Regions from separate parts of the Myceligenerans halotolerans genome, predicted to be linked through region 2. Evidence: riboswitches for the same ligand, from Rfam matches in the RefSeq annotation. Region 2 holds a riboswitch; the other holds the start of a gene.
The links. Region 2 has a riboswitch for S-adenosylmethionine ahead of ACYVK5_RS02195 (aminotransferase class V-fold PLP-dependent enzyme). Riboswitches for the same ligand answer to the same signal wherever they lie in the genome.

Region 1 (4,015 bases), 220 kb from region 2:
CCCGAGTCGGCCGACGATCTCGTTCGAACTCATGCCGCCGCGTCGACCGGACGTGGCGCCCAAGTTCTGGGAGACCGCCCGCCGGCTCGTCGCGACGCAACCCGACTTCATCTCCGTCACCTACGGAGCGGGCGGCGGCGACCGCGCCACGGCCCGCGACGTCGTGACCAAGCTCCTGGAGGGCACGCCGGTCCTCCCGGTCGCCCACCTGACCTGTGTCGGCGCGTCCCGCGAGGACGTGTCGGAGGTGATCGACGACTTCTTCGACGCCGGCGTGCGCACGTTCCTCGCGCTCCGCGGCGACCCGCCCAAGGACCAGCCGGACTGGCGTCCGCCGGCTAACGGCGTGCACTCGAGCATCGAACTCGTCCGGCTGCTGCGCGACGTCGAGGAACGCCGCTGCGCCGCCAGCCCGGCGACCGCGCTGCGCGGGGCGGCCAAGCCGCTCACGATCGCGGTGGCGACGTTCCCGAACGGGAACGCCGACGCGGGCACCACGCGTGAGCAGGAGGTCGTCCGTCTCCTGGAGAAGCAGGAGGCGGGTGCATCCTTCGCGATCACCCAGCTCTTCTACGAGGCCGAGTCGTACACGGGCTTCGTGGAGGCGGCCCGCAGGGCCGGGGTGACGATCCCGATCCTCGCGGGGATCATTCCCGCGTCCGAGCCACGCCGCCTGCGCCGCGTGGAGGAGCTGACGGGTGTCGTGCCGCCGCCGGCCCTGCTCGCGGAGCTCGACGGCCTGCGGCTCGACGACGGCTCGCCCGACACCGAGGCCCAGCACGAGCGCGGCATCGAGCACACGGTGCGCCTCGCCCAGGCCGTCCTGGACGCGGGCGCGCCCGGAATCCACGTCTACACGTTCAACAAGCATCGGCCGGCGCTGGACCTGTTGTCCGGCGTGGGCCTCACGACCGCCTCGGCCTGAGGTCGCGCAGGGCGTGACAGCCCGCGCGACACACCGAGGTCCCGCCTCCGCGGAGGCATGTACAACCATCCAGAGCGGCCGAGAGACCTGGCTCGACGACGCCGCAGCAACCACTCCCGTCCCGGGGCACGGTGCTCAATGCCAGGTGCGATGGAGCTGAGATGACTGACAAGACCCTGCCCGACTTCCCGCACGCCACCGTGCTCGGCTATCCCCGGATCGGACGACGGCGCGAGCTCAAGCGTGCGCTGGAGTCGTACTGGAGGGGCACGACAACAGCCGACGAGCTGGAGCGAACGTCCCACGACCTGCGCCTCGCCACGGTACGGCGCCTCGTGGACCTCGGCCTGGCCGCGGACACGGGCGCGGTCCCGAACTCGTTCTCCCGCTATGACCAGGTCCTCGACATCACCGCCACGCTGGGTGCCGTGCCGGCCCGCTTCGACGGGGTGACGCACCCCGGAGATGTGGCCGATGCTGATGCGCACGGGGTGCCCGCCGAGACGTACTTCGCGCTCGCGCGCGGAACGGCGGAGCAGCAGCCGCTGGAACTGACGAAGTGGTTCGACACGAACTACCACTACCTCGTCCCCGAGATCGGTCCGGACACCCCGATCGGGTTCGCCGACGACCGGATCGTCCGCGAGTTCGTCGAGGCGGCCCGGCCGTCCGACGGCGGCACACCCGTCGTGACGCGCCCGGTGATCGTCGGGCCGGTGACGTATCTGCTGCTCAGCAAGCCCGAGGACGGCGCGCCGGAGGGCTTCTCCCCGCTGAGCAGGCTGGACGACGTCGTCGCCGCCTACCGCGAGCTGCTGGCCGCGCTGGCCGCCGCCGGAGCGCCATGGGTGCAGCTCGACGAGCCCGCGCTCGTCAGCGACCTGATCGGCGTCCCGTTCGACGCGGTGTCCGACGCCGTCCGCCGGGCGTACGACACGCTCACGGCCCCGGCGCCCGGGGACGAGCGCCCGCAGATCCTCGTCGCGGCACCGTTCGGCAACCTGCGGCGCGCTTCGGGCGACCGGCTGGAGCTGCTCGCCGGGACCCGCGTGGAGGCGATCGCGCTGGACCTGATCCGCGGGACCGCGCCGTCCGCTGTCGCCGGCCTCGCGTCGAAGACCCTGGTCGCGGGCGTGATCGACGGTCACAACATCTGGCGCGCCGACCTCGCCGCGCGGCTCGACGTCCTTGAGTCCCTCGGGGAGGCGACAGGCGCCGGAGCCGTGGCCGTCGGCACGTCCACCTCCCTGCTGCACGTCCCGCACGACGTCGACGACGAGCCGCGGCTCGATCCGGCACTGGCGGGATGGCTGGCGTTCGCCGACCAGAAGGTCGGGGAGGTCGTCACGCTCGCGCGCGGGCTGCAGGAAGGTCGCGGGGCCGTGGAGCCGCAGCTCGCCGAGGCGACGGCGGCCGTCACCGGGCGTGCCGACGCGGCGGGCGTCGTCGTCCCCGACGTGCGGAACCGGCTCGCGGGGCTGTCCGACGCCGACTTCGCGCGCGCCTCCTACGCGGACCGCGCCGCCGCGCAGCGCGAGCGCCTGGACCTGCCGCTCCTGCCGACCACGACGATCGGCTCGTTCCCGCAGACGACGGAGATCCGCACGACCCGCGCCGCCTGGACGCGCGGCGACCTTCCGGACGCCGACTACGAGGCGCGGATCCGTGAGGAGATCGCCGGCGTCGTCGCGCTGCAGGAAGAGCTCGGACTCGACGTGCTGGTGCACGGCGAGCCGGAGCGCAACGACATGGTGCAGTACTTCGCCGAGCGCCTCGCCGGGTTCGCGACCACCGTGCACGGCTGGGTGCAGTCGTACGGGTCGCGGTGCGTCCGTCCGCCGATCCTGTGGGGCGACGTGTCCCGCCCGGAGCCGATCACGGTGCCGTGGGCCACGTACGCGGCGTCGCTGACCGACAAGCCAGTCAAGGGCATGCTGACCGGCCCGGTGACGATCCTGGCCTGGTCGTTCGTGCGGGACGACCAGACGCTGGGCGACACGGCGAACCAGGTTGCGCTCGCGCTGCGTGACGAGGTCACGGACCTCGAGGCGGCCGGCATCGCCATCGTGCAGGTGGACGAGGCGGCACTGCGCGAGCTCCTGCCGCTCGACGCCGCGGCGCAGCCGGCGTACCTCGACTGGTCGGTGCGGTCGTTCCGGCTGACGACGTCGGGCGCCGCCCCCTCGACACAGATCCACACGCACCTGTGCTACTCGGAGTTCGGCGACATCGTGGGTGCCATCGACGACCTCGATGCGGACGTCACGTCCGTGGAGGCGGCACGGTCCCGGATGGAGATCGTGCCGGGCCTCGCCTCGGCCGGCTACGCGCGCGGCATCGGGCCGGGGGTGTGGGACATCCACAGCCCCCGTGTCCCGTCCGACGGCGAGGTCGCGGACCTGCTGAAGCTCGCCGCGTCCGAGATCGACCCGCGGCTCGTGTGGGTGAACCCAGACTGCGGTCTGAAGACGCGCGGCTATGAGGAGACGAAGGCGTCGCTGACGAACCTGGTCGCCGCGGCCCGCGAGGTCCGGGCGTCCGTCTAGAGGCGGCGCCGGCACGAGGTCGGCGGCGCCGGCACGAGGTTCACGCGCATCGTCCGAGATCCGCGGCAGGCAACCTCGTGCCGGCGACGCCAACCTCGTGGCCGTGACGACGGAGGGATCACACCAGAGTATGACGTCGGTGGGATGTCGCCGGAATGTAGCCGTCCTGACGTGGCCCACGTCGTCGCGGACGCGATCCGGCTCACCCGCCTGTGACGGACGGGCGCCCGCGACGGGTACGTGTCAGCGTTCGTGGGCGCCCAGCATCGGGAGGCCGAAGGCCAGGCAGACCAGAAGGATTCCCGCGGTGAAGGTGAGCGCGCTGCCGAGATCCTCGGACGGCGCACCGTGGCTCCCCACGCCGATCAGGGCGAGGCCGCCCAGGAACAGGGCGAAGCACACGATCACACGCACCAGGAGGGCCGCCGTCGGCTCCTGCTTGTCACGGTGGGCAACCTGGAAGTTCGTCATGGACACCAAGCCTAACGGCGTCCGAGGGAGGCCCGAAGCCGTGATCCTGCGCCCGGTCGGCGCGATCAGCATC
Region 2 (4,015 bases):
CCGATCTGGTTCAGAGCGGCGACGACACCCAGGAAGAGGATCGCGACCTGCGCGATCTTCGCCACCAGTTCGCCGTACGAGACGCCCCCCATCGTCGAGGTGAGCAGGTCCTTGACGGCATTCGCGATCGCGCCTGCGATCACGACGATGACGATCGCGACGACGAGTTGCGGCAGCCAGCCGACGATGTCGTTGACGATCTCGCTCACCGGGTTGGTGGGCCCGAACGCGCTGAGCGCGAGCTGCAGGACGATGAGCAGGATGAAGTAGTAGATGATCTTTGTCAGCAGCGAGATCGGCTCGACGCCGGACCCGGCGAGCATCCGCCCGGCCCCGGCCCTGTCGAGCAGCTTCGTGAAGCCGACCCGGTTCAGGATCATGCCGACGAACCGTGCGATCGCCTTCGCGATGATCCAGCCGATGAAGAGAATGACAAGGAACACGAGAAGCTTCGGGACGAAGCTTGCGATCGAGCTCCAGGCATGCGTGAGGCCTGACATCCAGTCCATGGTGATGTTTTCCCTTCCCCCTTCGAGATGATTCTCGCCGTGCCGAGGTATGTCACCTCGGGACACTTCCGGCACGTCACGAAGGTATCCCTGTGGGGGATATTGCGCGCGTTCAAGAAATGTGGTGAAGGGAAATCAATAGTGATATGTCGCCCGGAGCCGCGGGGTCACACCTCGTCGGGCAGGCAGGCGGCGACATCCGCGAGGTAACCGGCGGCGGCCGTGGCCAGGAGCCCGGCCAGCCCGGACCCTTCCGGCACCGGCCGCGGGTCGTCGACCACCACCCACAGCCCGTCCACGACGTCGTACTGTGCCTGCGGACCGTCGGTGACCAGCGCGCGAACCGCGGCGATGAGCCGCTCCACCTCCTCGCCGGCCGTCCCGACACCGACCGAGGCGCGCACGGCACCGGCGTCGAACCCCAGGCGCCCGAGGAGCGGGTGCGCGCAGAACCGCCCGTCGCGCACGCCGATGCCGTGCTCGGCGGACAGGTACGCGGCGACGAGCCCCGGGTCGTACCCCGCGACGGTGAACGTCACCACACCCACGGGGTCGACGGCGTCGTCCCAGACGCGCACCACGGACACCCGGTCGATCGCCTCCAGGCCGCCCACCAGACGGCGGCGCAGCTCGCCCTCGTGCTCGCGGACCTCCGCCGGGTCGAGCGCGGCGAGCGCCTCGCACGCGGCGGCGAGCGCGACGGCGCCGATCACGTTCGGGGAGCCGGCCTCGTGCCGGGCGGGCCCGTCGTGCCAGTCGGTGCCCCCGGTCCGCACGCGCCGGACGGCGCCGCCGCCGGCCAGGTAGGGCGTGCCGGCGTCGAGCCAGTCACGGCGGCCGACCAGGGCCCCGGAGCCGTAGGGCGCGTAGGTCTTGTGGCCGGAGAAGGCGAGGTAGTCGACGCCGCTGTCCGCGAGGGAGAACCGGCGGTGGGGGACGAGCTGGGCGCCGTCGAGCACGATGCGCGCACCGTGCTCGTGGGAGGCCTCGACCAGGTCGGCGATCGTGAGCGACTCGCCGGTCACGTTGGACGCGCCGGTGACGGCCAGCAGAACGTAGGGCCTGCCGGCGGACGCGCCGTCGGCCAGCTCGCCGCGTACCTGCGCGAGGGTGTCGGCCACGGTCGCCCCTCCGGTGAGGACGGTGGCGTCGGTGAGCCGCTGCCACGGCAGGAGGTTGGCGTGGTGCTCGACGTCGAGCACGAGGACCCGGCCCGGCGCGCCCGTGACCGGGTCGGCGGGGACGCATCCGGCGAGCAGGTTGAGGGAGTCGGTGGTGTTCCGCGTGACGAGGGTGAGGTCGTCCTCGCGGGCACCGACGAACGCGCCGATCGCGCGGCGGGACGCCTCGTACAGGGCGGTGGAGACCTGGGACAGGTAGCCCGCGCCCCGGTGCACGCTGGCGTACAGCGGCAGGGTCTCGGCCACGCGCTCCGCGACCGACTCGAGGGCGGGCGCGGAGGCCGCGACGTCGAGGTTGGAGTACGTGACCCGTCGCCCGTCGACGAGCGGGACGAGCGTGTCGTGTCCCACGACCGGCAGGAGCGGCGCGGTCCGGCCGACCGTGCCAGGGGTGGTCGTGGTGTCGGTGGCTGCCGTCATGGCGCCCTCCAGCGAGTCCTGGGGGAGTGGTCCCCGCGCTTGCCACGAGCGGTCTCGAACGCGGCCAGGTCGTCACCCGGGGCACCCCACCGCGAGAGGAGGGTTGCCGGCCAGCAAGCCGGGGCTTGTCGCTGGCGCTCATGACCTGGCGTCATCCTGCGATCCCCGGACGGGGGCGTCAAAGAGCGTCCACATTCTGGTCTCACTGTGTGATCGGCTCATCCTGGTGACGTACGATCGCGTCGACCATCCCGAGCGGGCGAGTGACGTGGCACGTCGACCCCGCAGCAACCCGCTGGGACCCGCGCGCACGTGCGGCGCTCCCGGGCCAGGGTGCTAACGCCACGGCCGATGGGAGGAGTGCCATGAGCAACCCCGAATCCGACACCCCCGCGAGCCTCGGCCGGCGGCCGGCCGCGCGCCCCGCCGCGGGCTACGCCGGCGACATCACCCCGCAGGAGGCGTGGGATCTCCTGGGCGACGACCCGGACGCGACGCTGGTGGACGTCCGCACCGAGGGCGAGTGGCGCACGATCGGCGTGCCCGACGTCAGCTCGCTCGACAAGCGGGTCGTGTTCGCGCAGTGGGTGCACGCCGACGGCCGCCCCAATCCGGCGTTCCTGGAAGAGCTGAAGACCGGCGTCGGCGCGGCCGGCGGCCCGGTCGTGTTCCTCTGCCGGTCCGGCCAGCGGTCGATCGGCGCCGCGCGGCTGGCCACGAGCGCGGGCATCGCGCCGTCGTACAACGTGCTCGAGGGGTTCGAGGGCCCGGCGGGGCCGGACGGTGTCCGCAACCACAGCGGCTGGAAGGTTCGCGACCTGCCGGTGACGGAGGCCGACGCGTGACGACGACCGGAGCCTTCCCGCCCGACGCCGTCCCCGGCGGCTCCGGGCGCAAGCCTCTGCCGGCCGGCGTCCGTCCGCGGACCCTTGCCGTCCGGGGCGGGCACGCACGCACGGAGTTCCAGGAGACCAGCGAGGCCGTCTTCGTCACGCAGGGCTACGTGTACGACTCCGCGGCGGACGCCGAGGCGGCGTTCTCCGGCGACCTGGACCGGTTCGTCTACTCGCGCTACGGCAACCCGACGGTGCACACCTTCGAGGAGCGCCTGCGCGTCCTGGAGGGCGCGGAGGCCTGCTACGCGACGGCGACCGGGATGTCCGCGGTGTTCACGGCGCTGGCGGCGCTGGTGCGGTCCGGGTCCCGGATCGTCACGGCCCGCGCGCTGTTCGGGTCGAGCGTGGTCATCTTCGACGAGATCCTCGCCAAGTGGGGGGTGCGCACCGACTACGTCGACGGCCACGTGCTGTCCCAGTGGGAGGAGGCGCTGGCGGAGCCGGCGGACGTCGTGTTCTTCGAGACGCCGTCGAACCCGATGCAGGACGTCGTCGACGTGCGGGCCGTGGTCGAGCTGGCGCGCCGCGCGGGAGCGACCGTCGTGCTCGACAACGTGTTCGCGACGCCGCTGCTGCAGCACCCGCTGGAGCTCGGGGCCGACGTCGTCGTCTACTCCGCGACCAAGCACATCGACGGGCAGGGGCGCGTGCTGGGCGGCGCGATCCTCGGGACCTCGGAGTTCATCACCGGTCCGGTGCAGACGCTGATCCGCAACACCGGGCCGTCGCTGTCGCCCTTCAACGCGTGGACCCTGCTCAAGGGGCTGGAGACGCTGCCGGTGCGGGTCGCGGCGCAGACGGCGTCGGCGCTGGAGGTCGCCCGGGCGCTCGAGGGGTTCGACGGCGCCACCGGGGTGCGGTACCCGTTCCTCGACTCGCATCCGCAGGCGGAGCTGGCGCGGTCGCAGATGTCGGGCGGCGGGACCGTCGTGACCTTCGACCTGGACGTCCCGCCGGGGACGGACGCCGACGGTGCCAAGAAGCGGACGTTCGCGTTCCTCGACGCGCT

Region 1: linked by a shared signal. The riboswitch ahead of metE (5-methyltetrahydropteroyltriglutamate--homocysteine S-methyltransferase) and the one ahead of ACYVK5_RS02195 (aminotransferase class V-fold PLP-dependent enzyme) in region 2 are both predicted to bind S-adenosylmethionine.

The regions. Positions count from the first base shown of each region.
Region 1 covers NZ_BAAGRL010000004.1:72,612-76,626, reverse strand. The annotation lists gene ACYVK5_RS01300 (methylenetetrahydrofolate reductase) at 1-925, shown strand, start outside; SAM riboswitch class I at 988-1,093, shown strand; gene metE (5-methyltetrahydropteroyltriglutamate--homocysteine S-methyltransferase) at 1,087-3,471, shown strand; gene ACYVK5_RS01290 (hypothetical protein) at 3,715-3,942, opposite strand.
Region 2 covers NZ_BAAGRL010000004.1:288,448-292,462, reverse strand. The annotation lists gene ACYVK5_RS02200 (mechanosensitive ion channel family protein) at 1-500, opposite strand, end outside; gene ACYVK5_RS02195 (aminotransferase class V-fold PLP-dependent enzyme) at 677-2,110, opposite strand; SAM riboswitch class IV at 2,141-2,256, opposite strand; gene ACYVK5_RS02190 (rhodanese-like domain-containing protein) at 2,476-2,955, shown strand; gene ACYVK5_RS02185 (O-succinylhomoserine sulfhydrylase) at 2,952-4,015, shown strand, end outside.